DNA from 2 places in the Lactobacillus sp. XV31L genome. Region 2 is predicted to be linked to the other one. Evidence: predicted binding sites of a transcription regulator. Region 2 holds the regulator's gene; the other holds the start of a gene.
The links. Region 2 encodes NrdR, which represses ribonucleotide reductase genes. Its sites were predicted from a motif close to ACACNATATATNGTGT; they were not measured.
Positions count from the first base shown of each region.

Region 1: a site for NrdR is predicted at 6,326-6,341, ahead of AC2JF7_RS01080 (deoxynucleoside kinase). Genes of this name have one in related genera too.

Region 1 covers NZ_JBWXGC010000001.1:230,832-239,633, reverse strand. Annotated here, with positions in the region: gene AC2JF7_RS01105 (NCS2 family permease) at 1-769, opposite strand, end outside; gene AC2JF7_RS01100 (DASS family sodium-coupled anion symporter) at 925-2,379, opposite strand; gene AC2JF7_RS01095 (NCS2 family permease) at 2,487-3,794, opposite strand; gene AC2JF7_RS01090 (Cof-type HAD-IIB family hydrolase) at 4,024-4,818, shown strand; gene AC2JF7_RS01085 (deoxynucleoside kinase) at 4,932-5,618, opposite strand; gene AC2JF7_RS01080 (deoxynucleoside kinase) at 5,634-6,284, opposite strand; gene AC2JF7_RS01075 (Asp23/Gls24 family envelope stress response protein) at 6,668-7,165, opposite strand; gene AC2JF7_RS01070 (DUF2273 domain-containing protein) at 7,190-7,369, opposite strand; gene amaP (alkaline shock response membrane anchor protein AmaP) at 7,382-7,936, opposite strand; gene AC2JF7_RS01060 (glucosamine-6-phosphate deaminase) at 8,090-8,802, opposite strand, start outside.
Region 2 covers NZ_JBWXGC010000002.1:142,743-151,544, forward strand. Annotated here, with positions in the region: gene AC2JF7_RS02290 (transporter substrate-binding domain-containing protein) at 230-1,048, opposite strand; gene thrS (threonine--tRNA ligase) at 1,196-3,127, opposite strand; gene dnaI (primosomal protein DnaI) at 3,404-4,303, opposite strand; gene AC2JF7_RS02305 (DnaD domain protein) at 4,313-5,665, opposite strand; gene nrdR (transcriptional regulator NrdR) at 5,668-6,135, opposite strand; gene coaE (dephospho-CoA kinase) at 6,122-6,739, opposite strand; gene mutM (bifunctional DNA-formamidopyrimidine glycosylase/DNA-(apurinic or apyrimidinic site) lyase) at 6,736-7,566, opposite strand; gene polA (DNA polymerase I) at 7,580-8,802, opposite strand, start outside.

The DNA.
Region 1 (8,802 bases), on a different contig from region 2:
AGGTCACTAACAAGAAAGTCAACACAACCATAAATAGTTGAGGGGTATTGATGTCTTTGACATGCAAGACGGCTTGACCAAAGGTTGGGGCAATGCTGGGAGCTGCCGCAATAATACTTTTAGGCACGGCAATTTGTCCAATAAGAACTCCGAAGACTGCAGTTATCACCATACCAATAAAGATTGAACCGGGAAGATTCATAGTCATTAAAATGACAGTCAATGTCAGTCCAAATAGAGTAATCCAAACCGCGGGCGAGTTGAACTTGCCCAAAGCGACTAGATTGGAGTCACTGTTAACAATCAACTTGCCATTTTGCAAGCCAATAAAGGCAATGAATAACCCAATTCCAGCGGAAATAGCATACTTGAGGTCTTGCGGGATGGCGTCAACTACTTTTTCGCGTAGTTTTAAAATAGTGATTAAAATAAACAAAAATGAGGCTACCAATACAGCTGCAAGGGCTGTCTGCCAGTTGATATGCATACCGGCACAGACGTTATAAGCAAAAAAGGCCGCACTCCCAAGAGTTGGTGCCAATGCAATCGGGTAGTTGGCTACAAAGCCCATTATGAAGCAGCCAACTGCTATTGAAATTGCAGTCACTGTGAATGCAGCTCCCTTATCAATACCAGCGGCATGCAAAATATTTGGGTTTACAAAAATGATGTAGGAGAGGCTGACAAAGGTGGTTAAAGCAGCAATTAATTCACGCTTGACAGTGGTATGAGCATCGTTTAAATGAAAGACTTTTTCTAATGTCGACATTTTTCCTCCAAAGATATATAAAACAATAAAACTAATGTATCTAGTATATAACTAAATTACGGGCAATTTCCATGCTAAAGCAGAAGAATAATTTCCTGGGAAATAAAAAAGGTATTGCATGTCAATTGACGTGCAATACCTTTTTAGCAGTAAAATCACCACATACCGATGACTTTCATCCAAGCTAGTCCAATAATACCATAAACAAGAATGTAGAAAATACCAAAGATAAAGCTTAGTTTCCACCATTCACTCTGTTTAACATAGCCAGAAGATGCCAGAACAGAGGCCGCAGGACTAGAGTAGTGTGTTGTTGATCCCATAATTGCTGAAAACATTGCCAAAAACTGGGCTGCCAAAACTTTTGGTGCACCTGCAGCAATTGCAACCGTTAAAAGTGGTAAGTACATCGCTGAGTTGTGGGCAGTTGCACTAGCAAAGAGGTAGTGCGTGTAAAAGAGCACGAGAGCAAGAACAATCAGTGCAACTAACCAGCTAACACCTTTCATACCAGAAGCAATACTGCTTGAAATCCAACCAATGAAACCAAACTGAGTTAATTTTTCGGCCATGAACACTAAGATCGACAACCAGATTAAAATATTCCAAGCTCCGGTTTCATTTAACAAGTCTTTGGGTGTAAGTACCCCAGTGATAAGCAGTAAGGATACAGAAATAAAGGCAATTAAAGTAGCATCAATGCCTAAAGTGCTTGAAAGCATCCATAGTACCAAGGTAATTGCAAAAATCAAAGCCATTAGCTTTTCAGGCAAAGTGAGCTTGCCCATTTCTTTTAATTGGCTGGTTGCCCACTCTTTAGCGTTAGGTGTTTCTTTGATTTCAGGCGGGTACAATTTATAAACAAAATATGGCACAGTGACTAGGCAAATAGCTGCAGGAACAATGCTGGCCATTAGCCACGGCATCCAACTTAAGGTTACGCCTGCCTTGGCGGCTAGCGCTACTGCAATTAAGTTTGGTGCACAAGCTGTCATAAATAATGAAGAAGTGATGATGTTTACTTGGAATTCAGTAAATGTGAGGTATGCTCCCATTTTTTTGCGTGAAGGATCATTGGGCTTGGACCCAAATGTCTCGGCCAATGACTGGATTAGGGGATAGACAACCCCACCAGCTCTGGCTGCATTAGAAGGAGTAGCAGGAGACACAATCAGGTCAATGGCCCCAATTGCATAACCTAGTCCCAGTGATTTTTGGCCAAACCATTTAACAAAGTAGAGGGCTATTCTTTGGCCTAGGCCAGTTTTGACGATACCACGTGAAATCATAAAGGCCATCACGATTAGCCATGCTGATGAGTTGGCAAAGGCTCCAATAGCGCCTTTAGTGACCACCTTACCGTTAACCACTTTATCTGCTAGAGGCGCTAGACCTAGACAGATAGTCAAGGTGAAACCAATGAGGGTGACACCACTGATTGCAATAGGCAATGTGATACAGCCAACGATGGTAGCAATAAAAATTGCCAACATGTGCCAGGCTTCAACCGTTACGCCAGCTGGACGCACAGGCGTAGTGAACCAGATTAGCAGACCAAACAAGATTGGCAAGATAAATTTCTTGTAATCTATTTTTTCAAGTACTTTCATATAAACCTCTTTTAAAACAAAAAATAAATACAATAAAACGGCTAATCATTTTATCGTATTTATATATTTTATCATAATAGCTATTTTTTTAAATATTAATCAAAAAATCAGAAGTTAAGTACCCATAAGAAAAAGATGAATACGAAGAAGAGAACCCACATCATAGGAGTGACTTCCTTGCCCCGCTTAGCTGCAACCATGCAGATGGGATAAGTGATTAGACCCAATGCCAGGCCGTCAGAAATAGAGTACGTGAGGGGCATACCGATTAAAGTCAAGAATGCAGGTACAGCAATTTCCATCTTATTCCAATGAATATGAGCGGTATTTTGAGCCATTAATACGCCCACAATAATTAAAGCCGGAGCAGTTACATGTGTAGTAAAGAGGCCTAGAAGTGGACTGAAAATCATTGAAATGAGAAAGAAGATGGCAACAAAAACAGCGGTTAAACCAGTTCTGCCGCCCACAGCAATTCCGGCACTGGATTCAACGAATGCACCGACAGGGGAGGTTCCCAGAACAGAGCCCACCATCATGGCAGTCGAATCAGAAGCTAGGGCTTTACCAACGCGGGGCATCTTATTATCCTTCATGAAGCCAGCCTGTTGAGCCAGACCAATTAAGGTGCCAGCTGTATCAAAAAAGGTGACTAAGAGGAAAGTGAGGACTACTACCCACATTTGCAGGGAATTAATATCCTTGATGTGGAAAACAGCTTGCCCAAAGGTTGGGGCAATACTTGGCGCTAGAGAAACAATTTTGCTTGGCAAGGCAATTTGACCAGTCGCAATGCCGAAAATGGCAGCTAAGACCATGCCAATAAAGATAGCGCCGGGAACGTTCATAATCATCAAAATGACAGTAACAATCAAGCCAAAAATTGTGATCCAAACAGCTGGATCATGCAATGAGCCAAGTCCAACCAGGGTTGACTTGTTGCCAACAATTAATCCACCATCTTGCATACCAAGAAAGGCAATAAAAAGACCAATTCCTGAAGAAATGGCAAATTTTAAATCAGCTGGAATAGCGTTAATGATTTTTTCCCGCAGCTTGAACATGGTGATTAAGATGAAAATGATGGAAGCAACAAAGACTGCAGCTAGAGCTGTTTCCCATGAAACATGCATGCCAATGCAGACAGTATAAGCAAAGAAGGCGTTAATGCCAAGAGCTGGAGCTTCGCCAATTGGATAATTGGCAACTATTCCCATTAAAGCTGTGCCAAGAGCACTAGCCAACGCAGTAGCAGTAAAAACTGCTCCCTTGCTCATACCGCTTGCCCCCAGGACGCTGGGATTGACAAATAAGATATATGACATGCTGATAAAGGTAGTCAATCCTGCCAGAAATTCCACTTTTACGCTAGTCTTGTATTTATCGAGTTGAAAATAACTCTTTATAAAATCCATTGAACTTCTCCCACATAAATAATGTTCGTGTTTTAAATAAAATAAACAACTATTACAGTTTAACACGCTTTAAAATAATTGCAAATGCGAATTATACTGTGAGGATATAGTGAAAGATAAGGAGCTTTTACTAAAGATGAAGACAAAGAACATTGACCTCAACCCTTGGAAGTTTGTAAAATAGCATTAAGCTAATATCAAATTGATAGCTAGCATATAAGGAGGGAACATGGCTAAACTGCTTTTTTCTGATATCGATGGAACACTACTGAATTCAAACCGCCGTGTAACGTCTAAGACACGTTCTGCAATTCAGAAACGGATTGTCAAGGGTGATGTTTTTATACCTGTTTCAGCAAGGATGCCACAGGCAATTATGACAGCAGTAGGGCAAATTATGAAATCTTGTCCAATGATTGCATATAATGGTGCATTGGTCTTGGATGAATATGGCCGTCCGCTTAATTCAAAATTTATGTCTGCTCAAGAAGCAGCATCAATTTGCACATATGTTGAGCAAAAAAATAATGGCACCGCTTGGAACGTTTATAGCGGATACGATTGGTATTATTCCCCAAGCAATAATTCTGATCTAGTGAAGAAAGAAGAAACAATTGTTGAGGTTGCAGCAACAGCTAGTTCTATAGCTAAGGTGGGGCAACTCAAAGGCGTACATAAGGTATTGATTATGGGTGAACCCAAAGAAATCGATAATGAATTAGTGGAGTTAAGCCAGCTTCACCCTGACTTGGTTTTGGTTAAATCTTCTCCCAACTTGCTTGAAATTATGGTTAAGGGTGTCTCCAAGGGGTTAGGCGTTAAGGTGATGGCACAGGCTTTAGATGTTGCTAAAGCTGATTGCTGGGCTTTTGGTGATAACTATAATGATGAAGCCATGTTGCAAGCAGTGGCAAATCCGATTTTGATGGGGAATGCTCCAGCTGATTTAAAGGCAAAATTTACAGCTACAACATTGGACAACGACCATGATGGAATCGCTGCTATTCTGGATGGATTGAATTGATTTTTATTAGCAGGATTAGTTAGCCGTTTGAGAACAAACAAAAGCCGTTTTCTTGGCTATTAAACCAAGAAAACGGCTTTTTTACTTGTAGCACTAGCAAATGACAAAGTTAGTTAATGCGCTATTTTGATATTTGTAGGCTTGTCCCAGGTAGAGGGCAGTTTACCTATTTCCTTTAGTTTGGCAACAATTTGGTCCAGGACGTTTTGCAAATCTTGCTCATTTGAAATAAAGTCAAGCTGATCGCCATTGATTTCCATTTTGTCAGAATAATCGTATTTTTCATACCACGGCTGGTAATAGCGCAGCAAACGCTTGTAATAATCTTCTAGCGTAGCATCGTAGCTCAGTTGCTCGTATGGTCGTCCCCGCTTTTGAATACGCTTGATCATGGTGTCATAAGAAACGTTAATGTGAACTAGCAGATCTGGATTCTTTTTGGGCATATGCTTGAGTTGCCCCATCATATTGTTCAAGAGCTCATAGTATGTATCAACCTCTTCCGACGTTGCCCGTCCAATATCGGCATTCATTTGAAAAAAGAGGGCATCTTCATAGATTGACCGATCAAGGACGTTATTATCATCTGTTAATGCATCCTTGATACTCCGAAAACGTGTATTAAGGAAAAACACTTGCAACAAAAAAGCATATTTCTTAGGATCTGCGTAGAAAAGCGGCAAAACAGGGTTGTTATCGACACTTTCATAAAATGGTTTAGTCCCTAAATAGTTGGCTAAAATTTCGGTTAAACTGGACTTCCCGGCCCCAATTGGCCCGCTTAAAACAATAACTGTCATCACGTTCCTTCTTCGTTATTCTAAATTACCTATTTGGCGTAATTTTTCATCAATTTGGTTTAATACTTCTCTTTTGGCTGTCTCATCAATAATAAAATCAAGCTGGTCACCATCAATTTTAATCTTAGGAGAAGCATCATAACTTTGATACCAAGGCTCATAATAGCTGATTAAGCGAGCATAGTAGTCCTTAAGACTAGGATCAGTACTAATTTGCTCAAATGATCGTCCTCGCCTCTCTATTCGCTTTAACATTGTATCAAGCGAAACATGAATATAGATTAAAAGGTCCGGCTTTTTGCTTGGATTGCCTGGGGTATCCTCCATCATATTTTCAAGCAGACTGTCATAAATCTGAAATTCTGTTGGATCAGCCACACCATTTTCGGCATTCATTTTAAAAAATAGAGCATCTTCATAAATTGAACGGTCAGATACACTATTTTTTTCTTTAACTGCTTGCGTTATTTGTGCTAAACGGTGGTTAAGTAGATAAATGTTTAGCAAAAAGGTATAGCGTTTCATATCCTGATAGTATAGAGGGAGTACAGGGTTGTTATCGACTCCTTCGTAGAAGGCTTGTGTACCCAAGTGTTCAGCTAAGATACTGGTTAAACTGGATTTACCGGCTCCAATTGGCCCACTTAAAACAATAACTGTCATCACGTTCTTTCTTAAATACAATATATAGATCTTCTTTTAGTTTAATACGATATATAGTGGTACACAAGCAAAAAATAAATTATAACATTACATGAAATGTCAAGCGAATTTCGATAGTACAAGGCAAAATATTTTTAGCAAATATAAGATATTGTATATCTAATGATTAGACATAATAAATAGATAATTTCAAGACTAGGACAGCGAATTAATTGTACTTGAGTTGATCAAAGAAAAAACTTGTTACACGTGAAACCTTAAAAGAAAATTATTTTGATAATCTTAATGTAAATAAATTGCTATATTCCAGCAGTTAAAGTAGACAAGCAAAAATGCACTGAAGAGTAATTCAGTGCATTTTTGAGATTTAGGTTATTGCAGATAGGTTACTTAACCCGTCTATCTTTTTGATCATTGTCTTTTTGGTCTTCTATCTTATCTTTTTGATGACCAATCTTTTCTTTAGTATCTTGAGTTACATCAGAAATTCGATCTTGCAGACTTACTGAATCTTTTTCGTGCTGCTTCTTGGTCTTAATATCTACAACCGTAACGTTAACTTCAACCGTGTCTAAACCAGTCATTTCTTTGACCTTATCATAAATCTTCTGCTTAATTTGGTCATATAGCTTGGTGATTTCAACACCGTATTCAGCAACGATTTCAATGTCCACTGCAACCTGCTTTTTTCCAACTTCAACATTAACTCCTGAGGTAACATCATCGTTGTTGACAATCTTATCTGCCAGATTGGAGAAGAAGCCACCATCGACGTCTAGGAGCCCTTTAATATCTGATAGCGCAATACCGATAATTTTTTGAATTACCTTTGAGTCATATTTTAAATCGCCTTTAATGTCTTGCTTAGCTTTACTCTGTACCATAAATATTACGATCCTTTCTAAAAATTATTTACGCTTGAGATCTCTTAGCAAGGGCAGGTAGTGTCCGCCTAAAAGACCTAAAACCAACATTACAACAACAAAGATAGTTTTAAAAAACCCTAATCCCAGAAAACAAAATGCCAGTATCACGCAAATTACAGCACCGCTTATTTCTGGGAGGTATTTATGCAAAAGTTCTTTCATTATCTGCCTCCTTTATTGGACGCGTCTTCTTGACTGAGCAGGCTTGTGGTAATTGACAAACTTGATTTTGATTTTTGGCTTTTGGTCAATTCCCAGCAATTGCTTTAGCTGCTTTTCCAGTTCTTTAAGGTAGTCATCTAATAAAGCAGCTACATTTTCACCTGAACCAAGATCGCCACTGATTCTGATCCTGATTTTGCGGTTAGTGAGTCGTGAATCCACTTTAACCTTGGTTAAATAGGGTAGATCAGCTAAGGAATTGGCTACAAAGCCATTGATTGCCTTGCTTGTGACCTTGACTTGACCGTCACGTTTACGAATTAGGTTAAAGTCGCGTTGGACGGGCCAACATACTGTGACAATTAGGCCAATGATCAGAAAAACTAAAACTAAGGCGCTGATGCCAATCAAATACCAGGCAAATACGGGATTCAAATTCCCTAGGGCAGGTAATTTAACATGAAGGTATTTTTGCCAGAACATGCTGGTTGACCATAAAAAATAAATTGGCAAGGGCAGTAATACCAGCATTCCAACTACCAATAACCACTTTTTACTCCGCTTCAACTTACCACCATCCTCTCTTTTACTACTATACTAGTACTGGCTATATTTGGCAGCATAGCAATATGCACTGATAAATATACATTATCGTATTAATATAGTTAAAATAAAAAGAGGTGCACATTAGTACATCTCTTTTTGAGTAAAGTTGCTTACTTAATTTTTATACTTGTCATCCAGCTTGCTTGCTGCATCCTGGTCAATAATTGCTGTAACATTTGGGTGTTTTTGCAATATTGAAGCTGGAACATCTTCAGTAACTGGACCTTCAATCATCTTTTTAACTGCATCAGCCTTATTTGCACCAAAAACCAAAAGTACAATTTGCTTAGCCGACATGATGTTGGCAATCCCCATGCAGATGGCTGACTTAGGCACGTCATCAATATTGTTGAAGAAGCGAGAGTTAGCCTTGATAGTATTCTGTGTCAGTTTAACTTCATGAGTAACTGAATCAAATGAGGTACCAGGTTCGTTAAATGCAATATGACCATTTTGCCCCAAGCCCAAGAGCTGGATGTCAATCGGATTTTCCTTGATAATCTGGTTGTAGTCTGCTGATACGCCTTGAGGATCTTTGACTGCTTTAAGACCATCTGGGACATATGACTTTTTGAATGGTTTCTTGTCGAATAAGCGTTTCTGCATGAAGTAGTGATAGCTTTGGTCGCTGTCTGGGCTCAAGCCAACATACTCATCAAGGTTGATACTGACTAAGTTGCTGTTGTCGATATCGCTCTTGATCCATTCTTCATATAAGTTTTCCGGAGTAGAACCAGTAGCTAATCCGAGTACTTTTGCTCCATTTTCAATTCCGTTGCTAAACAATTTAAGGGCCTTAGCACTACCGCTAGCCTTGTTTTCTGTAA
Region 2 (8,802 bases):
TCCAGGTTGATTGGGATTCGCTACCGGTACAGAAACTGAATGAACTGGTTTAAGGACATAAGCAAGCCTTTTTTTGCTTTATCAACTTATGATTTCTTACCCATTCAAGACTAGTGGCTGCCCCCATTAGACATCAAAAAAGCGGGTTTTTAGCCCGCTAATATTAAACAAATTATGTGACACTTTTTGAGTTTTGTACGTTATCAATGTTTGCCTGCACTTGCAATTATCAATTTCGATAGTACATCTTCTTATAATTAAATCCTGGTACCTTACTGAACCACTTTGTGATTAGACGGTTGTATTCGCCGCTTTTTTTGATTTTGCCAATTGCTTGATTGACAGCCTGCAAAAATTCGGGCTGGTCCTTGTTAACAGCAATTCCATATGGCTCATGCGTAAAAGTGCCACCGCGAACAAACAAGCCCGGATTTTGAACTGCTATTCCATAAAGGACACTATTGTCGCTGGTTAATGCATCGCCTTGCCCAGACTTTAATGCTGAAACAGCTTGACCATAGTCTTGCATGGTCACCACTTTTGCCTTAGGGACTATCTTTTTAACCATTTCCACAGAATTATCGCCAACAATTCCAATTACAACTTTGTTGGCCAAATCATGAACATTTTTGATTGGCGAATTCTCTTTTACTAGTATGCCTTGGCCTGCTTGAAAATAAGGCTGGGAAAAACTAACGATCTTGGCTCGATCTGGCGTAATGGTCATTGTCGCAATCACAGCATCAACATTGTTATTCTTTAAGAGTGGGATTCGCGACTGGGCCGTTACCAAAGCAAACTTCGCCCTGCCTTGAGGGCCCAATATTGCTTTCGTGACAGCCTTTGCCATATCAACATCAAAGCCCTTTTCTTGGTCATCCTTAATATCAATCAGACTAAACAGTCTTTTATCGCCTTCAACTGCCCATGTAATTGTCTTGCTTTCCCGGACCTCTTTTAAGGTGGACTGGTGAGATGCGTTTTTCCCACAAGCAGTCATAAGGAAGGCACAAAGCACTACACACAGTGGCCAAACTTTCTTTTTCATGCTGCTTTCCTCGCTCGTTCAATCAAATGCTCTAAAAGCCTTTGTGGAATAATTGCCTCGTTATCTTCTGCGGCTAAAGCCAGGACTGCAAATCCATTTAAACTGATGGCAGTGGTGAATCAGGTTGACACCACCTTAATATAGAAACTAGTGCTGGCATGAAAATGATTTAACGTCTTCATCGATTTCATGGATGAATTCATCAAGACTCTTAGCCACTTCTTCTTCCGTACCGTACCGGCGAACGTTGACACCGCCATCCTGCATTTCTTTGTCACCTAAGACCAAGGTATATGGAACTTTTTGTGTTTGTGATTCACGAATCTTGTAGCCTAGCTTTTCATTACGCAGGTCAACTTCTGCCCTGAAGCCGCGCTTGTTGAGTTCAGCCTCCACATTCTTGGCATAGTCAGAATGCGCATCCAGGTTAACTGGAATCACTTGTACTTGCACTGGGGCTAGCCAAGTTGGGAATGCACCCTTGTAGATTTCAATTAGGTAAGCAATGAAGCGTTCCATTGTCCCTACAATGCCGCGGTGGATCATGACTGGACGGTGTTCTTCGCCATCTTGGCCAACATAAGACAAGTCAAAGCGCTCAGGCAACATGAAGTCGAGCTGGATTGTTGACATCGTTTCGTCTGCACCCAGGGCAGTCTTGGTTTGAATGTCAAGTTTAGGACCATAAAATGCTGCTTCACCTTCTGCTTCAACGTAGTCAAGGCCCATGTCGTCCATTGCCTTCTTGAGCATTGACTGGCTTCTTTCCCACATTTCATCATTAGCAAAATATTTTTCCGTATTTTTCGGATCGCGGTATGACAGTCTGAAGTAGTAGTCAGTAATATCAAAGTCCTTGTATACATCCATAATCAACTTCAAAATCTTGGCAAATTCTTTTTGCACTTGGTCAAGCGTAACGAAGGTGTGACCATCATTCAAAGTCATTTCCCGGACACGTTGCAGTCCAGACAAGGCACCAGACTTTTCATAACGGTGCATCATGCCCAACTCAGCAATTCGGATTGGCAATTCCCGGTAAGAGCGGATGTGGTGTTTGTATATTTGGATATGGGACGGACAGTTCATGGGACGCAATTCCAGCATCTCACCATCACCCATATCCATTGGCGGGAACATATCATCACGGTAGTGAGCCCAGTGTCCTGAAGTCTTGTAGGCGTCTAGGTTCATCAAGACTGGCGTGTAGACGTGCTTGTAGCCATCAGCAACTTCCCTATCGATGATGTAGCGCTCAACTACCCGGCGAATGGTTGCACCCTTTGGCAACCAGTATGGAAGACCAGCACCAACTTTAGGATCAACGAAGAAGAGGTCCAGGTCACGACCAATTGTCCTATGATCGCGTTCCTTAATCTCAGCCCGTCGCTTTAAGTCTGCATCGAGATCAGCCTTCTTGAAAAATGCTGTGCCAGAAATCCGTTGCAACATAGGATTGGATGACTGCCCCTGCCAATATGCACCAGCAACTGACAAGAGTGCAAATTGCTTGATCTTGCCAGTGTTGGGCAGCAACGCTTCAAAACCAAAATCAACAAAGTCGCCCAACTTGTATGCACTAACCTGATCGCCTTCTTCTTTTAGCAATGCAAGCTTAAAGGGATCATCTTTAAATATTTCTACCAATTCTGACTTAGGGAGCGAAACGGCTTCAATTTTATTGCCAGCCTTAATTTCTTTTTTAACTGCCTTTTCAAGTTCTGGCAGCTCGCCCACACCAACTTGATTTTCCTTGTCTGTGTCAACAAAGAAGCCATCAGCATCAGCTTCATGCTCACCCAAGCGCAATTCAGGGTATGCCTTCTTGGCAGCTGCTTCAAGGACAAAGGCTACAGTGGAACGAAGAACGTTCAAACCATCTTCGTCTTTATCAGTAATAATAGCAACTTGTGCATCGCGATCGATTACAAAATCAAGGGAATGCAGCTTCTTGTCAACGCGACCGGCAAGTGCAGCTTTACCCAGTGATGTAGAAATATCATGCGCAATGTCCCCAATGGTGATTGCTTGATCATAGTTACGTTTTGCGCCATCTGGCAGAATAACTGAAAAGCTCATATTTACTTACCTCCAAATAAAAAAGTCCCAGTGCAATATGCACTGGGACGTATTTAGCGTGGTTCCACCCAAAATTAAGTTAGATTGGTCCAACTTATCTCGTTACGAATTGATAGTGGAATTCACCCTGATTTAAAACTTTGTTAGTGGATGAGTGGGGTGCGTCTTCGGTGGGAACTTCCAGAATATTGTCCCTCTCTCTGTCTTGAAGCGCATCATGTTCATTCATTGAAGATAATTATACATAAAGAAAACATGAATGCAAGTCTTTTTTGACTAGTGGCGGCGGTTGACCCCAGAAACAGTTACCTCAGTTGCTAATGCCCGTACCCGTTCCATGAGACGAGCCGCCTTAACTGGATCAATGGCATTCTTAGTTTCCTTGAAGTGTTCTTCTAAGTCAGCCATTGCCAGGTTAGAAGAGAAGAAAGTGGGCAAGATATTGTCCATACGAGCTTGCAAAATCACGGCTAACACTTCATCTCGCGACCATTGGCTCAAATTTTCAGCACCAATATCATCTAAAATCAACACATCACTCTTGGCAATACGCTGAATTTCATCTGGCAGCGAATTGTCGCCAAAGTGACTAGATAGGCTGGCAATAAAGGTGGGCACATGCAGGAAGACTACTTGCTTGTTCATAGCCGCAATTTGATTTGCAAGTCCAGCCAGCATGTAGGTCTTACCGACACCAAAATCACCTGACAAATAGAGGCCTTTTTGGTGAATATCTTTAGTAAAGTTTGCCAAAAACTGGTTGATTTTTTCAAGCGCATTCAAACGCTCTGAAGTTACATCAACCTTGCTCAAGTACACAGCGTGCAATGACTGCGGCAAATTAATCAAGCGAACATGTTTTTTGATGCTCAACTCGCGATCACGAGCAATTTTACTTGCTTCAGGGACATACTGCAGGTCAATTGCATTACTGTTCAGAATCAATTGCGGCCGATAGCCTGCCGTAACCGGGTCATGCTTGTGCTGGCGCTGGCAAAACTCATAGAGGTTTGACATGCTTTTATCAATTATTTCTGGCGTAATCTTGTCCTTGTGTTCATCAATAAATTGCTGCACTTTAGGCTCAGACAAGACCTGCTGGCGAATCGTATCTTGATTTTCATTTTTGACTGCACCTGCTTTAATTTTGTCCATATAGTCACCAATAGATTGCATATCTCTCACCTATTTCAAACCAGTTTGGTCCTCTAGATTCTTAAAAAGTTTCTTCAAATCTTCTGCAGAAACATCCGTATCAGCTTCTGCCTTGTGCTTGCTCCAGTCGGTACCCTGTTCAACCCGCTTCTTCTTAGCAGGATATCGCTGGTACTTGCCCTTATTCTGCTCTCTTTTCATCATGTATTCAATGGCCTGGCTGCCATTCTTGACGCCATGCTGCAGCCAGTCGTGCAGGATCTTGTTAGCCAGACGATAAGAAACATTGGGGCCGCTCTTAAGGCAGGCATAGGTCAAAATGTTGAGCAGTTCTGCAGGAATTCCCTTTTGGTTATATAAGTCATCCAGTACCCGGTATTCACTGGCATCCACAAAGTCATGCCGGTCCGTTTTTAATTTATACAAGAACTGGCTGGGTGTTTCAGCTTGTGCCTGCTGCAGGGCCTGCTGGTCTTTGGGACTAAAGTGCGTCTTGCCCGCATCAATGCTGCCTTCAGCTTGCGTCTGTTCTTTGAGCAGCTTGCGTGTACTGTCTGCATGAATATTATTAGCAATGGTCTGTTTGACCAGTGTCATGTTTAGCTGATAGTCACCGCGCAAACATGGCAAAGCCTCATCCACAAAGTCTTGTTCAGACAGGCCATAGGTCCGCATGATACTGCGAATTGCTGCCTTGTTTTTATCAATTTCGGTCCCTGCTATCTGGTAAATTTCAAATTGCTGCTTCATGAACTCCCAATCAATATTGTCTTGGTCATTAATGTTGGCCTTATTGCTGGAAGACAGCCTGTTTTCTTGAGCAGCCTGTTTAACATCTGGTGAAGGATCAATTGCCTCTTCTTCAGGCAGGCGAAAGACCTCCATAAAAGAGGCTGACACATTCTCAGCTTCTTTGAGGCCATTGACGTAGTTCTCGTTTTTGTGACTTTCCTGGGCAAAGTCATGACTTAGCTTTTGAAAACTGGTAATTCCTACTTTTTCCTTCAATAAGCTGGCTAACAGCGCAGTGGCAAAGAAGTCGCTGCTACTGGGCACAGCTGCCAAGTGAAAAGCAAGGACCCGACCCATCACTTCATTATCAAGAATTCTGGTTTCCACCAGTCCTACAGCTTCAAGTTTGCGCAGTGCTCCAAATAATTTTTTGATATCACAATCCAGCTGCTCTTGCAACGTATATACCCCATGAGCATCTGACAACATTGCGCCGTATTCATAGTCTTCATTCAAACTGAGATAAAGTGCAAGCGCCAAGGACCCAACCAGTGGCTGGTACAACTTGACCAGGATACGCAAGTCGCGCGGTGAAATCTCAACCTTGTTAGTGATGAAAAAGGGCTGTTTGGGATTGGCCATTTCTTCCATGACTAGCTTTCCTTCTCCCGCTTGGCAATCATGTCCTCCATTGTCTTCATGAAGCTCGACATATCCTTGAATTCACGGTAAATTGAGGCAAAGCGAATGTATGCAACATCATCTAGTTCAGCCAGTTCATCCATCACGATTTGACCAATCTTCTTGGAAGAAATCTCGCTGACGCCTTGCTGTCTAATCCTGTTTTCAACGTGGTCGACTAGTTGTTCAAACTGAACGCTAGTGATTGGACGTTTTTGACCTGCGGCCATTACGCCGTGCAAGATTTTTTTGCGGTTAAAGGGCTCGCGCGTGCCATCATTTTTGATCACCAGCAGTGGTGTTGTTTCCACCCGTTCAAAAGTGGTGAAACGAAAGCCACAGTTCTCACATTCTCTGCGCCGCCTGATTGCACGATTTTCGTCGCTTGGACGTGAATCTATTACCCGTGAGGCATTTTCCCGACAATTAGGACATTCCATGTTGGTCCTCCTCTTTTAACTTTACTAACAGTTGGTGCAGTTTAATTTCCAGGTTTTCTATTGTTCCTGTATTAAAAATAACATAATCTGCTCGTTTTTGCTTTTGGCTTAATGGCATTTGACTATGGATCCGCTCAAGTGCCTCAGCTAAAGACAACTGGTCGCGCTCCATTAACCGCTTGACCTGAATATCTTCAGGCAAGGCAATTAGCAGGGTTGAATCACAGTATTGTTCACCACCTGACTCAAATAGCAGCGGAGCATCAACGATGACTAATTCCTTATTTGCCTGTCTGCTTTGCCTGATTTTAGCCTGAATTTCTTGAAAAATCAACGGATGGGTAATCTTATTCAAAATCTTCAACTGGCGTTTATCACCAAAGACCAAGTGACCAAGTCTAGCCCGATCAATTCTTCCATCTGCTTGCACAAATGTAGGCCCAAACTGCTTGACAACTGCATCATAGGCGGCACCGTCAAGGTTCAACAGGTCGTGTGCAATTTCATCGCTATCAATAATGGGGATATTGTTTTGCCTAAAAAAGCGGTCAGCTGTACTCTTGCCGCTGGCAATGCCACCAGTCAATCCTAAAACCATCGTCATTGGTATAGCACCTGGCAATGTGGGCAGTAGGTGGTTCCCCGACCCGTAACCTTGATTTTTTCTAATGGCCTGCCGCACCGCAAGCAGGGGTCGCCTTTATGACCATACACCTGCAGCATCTTTTGAAAACCACCAGTTTCACCATTGGCATCCAAGTAAGTATGGACCGTCGTCCCTCGTTCCTGGATTGCTAATGTAATTAGGGCATTGATATTGGCATGCAGCTGCTTGACCTTGTAGTTGCTGATTTTGTTGGCCAGACTCAATGGGTGAATCTTAGTTTCCCATAAAACCTCGTCCACATAGATATTGCCCAGGCCTGCAACTACCGACTGGTCCAACAAGGTGTTTTTAATATTCTTTTTCTTGTGACTGAGACCCTTGGCCAGGGCAGCGACCGTGAATTCAGGTGAATTAGGCTCCGGTCCCAACTTGCTGATGCCAGTCGTGGACCTTTCTGTGCCCGTCTTTACTAGCTGCATCCGGCCAAACTTACGCACATCGTTATACCGCAATGCAGTCTGATCATCAAAAACAAATTCCACATGATCATGTTTGCCCTTTGGCTCATCCATCTTGACCAAGCGGTACTTGCCCTCCATACGCAGGTGCGACACAATCGTCAATTGGCCGCTAAGACGAATCAAGAGGTATTTGGCATACCGGTCAATGCCTATGATTTTTTTACCTGTTACTTGCTCAGTAAATTCTGCCGGATCACTAGCAATAATCTTGGGGTACCACAACTTAACCTGGTCAATTTTTTTGCCCTTGATAAGAGGCGAAAGCGTCCGGCGAACAGTTTCAACTTCCGGCATTTCTGGCATTAATCGTTACTCCTTACTTAGCATCGAACCAATTATGACCGTACCCAGAATCAGCAACCAGTGGAATGTCGAGGTGAACGGCTGACTGCATCACTTCAGGAACAATCTTCTTAATGGTTTCCAGTTCGTCATGCGGTACATCAAAGATTAGTTCGTCATGCACTTGCACCACCATCTTGGTCTTTAGATGCAGATCATCCAGCTTCTTTTGCATGTTGATCATGGCAATCTTAATAATATCAGCCGCTGAACCTTGAATTGGTGAATTGATTGCAGTCCGTTCGGCAAATGACCGCACGTTAAAGTTCTTGGCGTGAATGTCTGGCAAATAGCGCCGCCTGTGCATAATTGTTTCGGCATAACCCTGGTCGCGAGCGACTTGAACTGCCTTGTCCATGTAGTCTTTAATCTGTGGGTACTGGTCAAAGTAATTGTCAATAAATTCTTTGGCCTGCTTACGACTGATGCCTAGATTTTTGGACAAGCCATAGTCAGAAATACCGTAGACAATCCCAAAGTTAACCGCCTTGGCCCGACGTCTCATCAACGGGGTAACCTCATCCGTTGACTTCAGCTTGAAAATTTTCATGGCAGTGTGGGCGTGAATATCATAACCCGTTTTAAAGGCTTCCTGCATTTGCTCATCGCCTGAAACTTGGGCCAGAACGCGCAGTTCAATCTGGGAATAGTCGCACGAAAAGATATAACCATCTGGTGCACTAGGCACAAAGGCCTTCCTAATTTGTTTACCTTCCTCAGTTCTAGTCGGTATGTTTTGCAGGTTGGGATCAACTGAAGACAGGCGCCCAGTTGCAGTTAAAGTTTGCAAGTAGCGCGTATGGACACGGCCATCTGGTTGGATGACATCGAGCAGACCATTGACATAAGTCGATTGGATCTTAGAAATCTGCCTGTAAGTCAAAATTTGGTCAATAATTGGACTTTGATCCTGCAACTGGTTTAGCACGTCAACTGAAGTTGAATAGCCCGTCTTAGTCTTCTTAACTGGCGGTAGGCCCAGTTTTTCAAAAAGAATATGACCCAGCTGCTTAGGCGAATTGAGGTTAAACTCTTCGCCAGCTTCTGCAAAAATTTTGCCCTCCAAGTCCTTCAATTCTACTGCAAATTCATTTTGCAGCTGACTCAGAGTGGCCGCCTCAACCTTGATTCCGTTCATTTCCATAACTGCTAAAACACGTGCAACTGGAATTTCAATGCTGGCATACAGGTCATCTT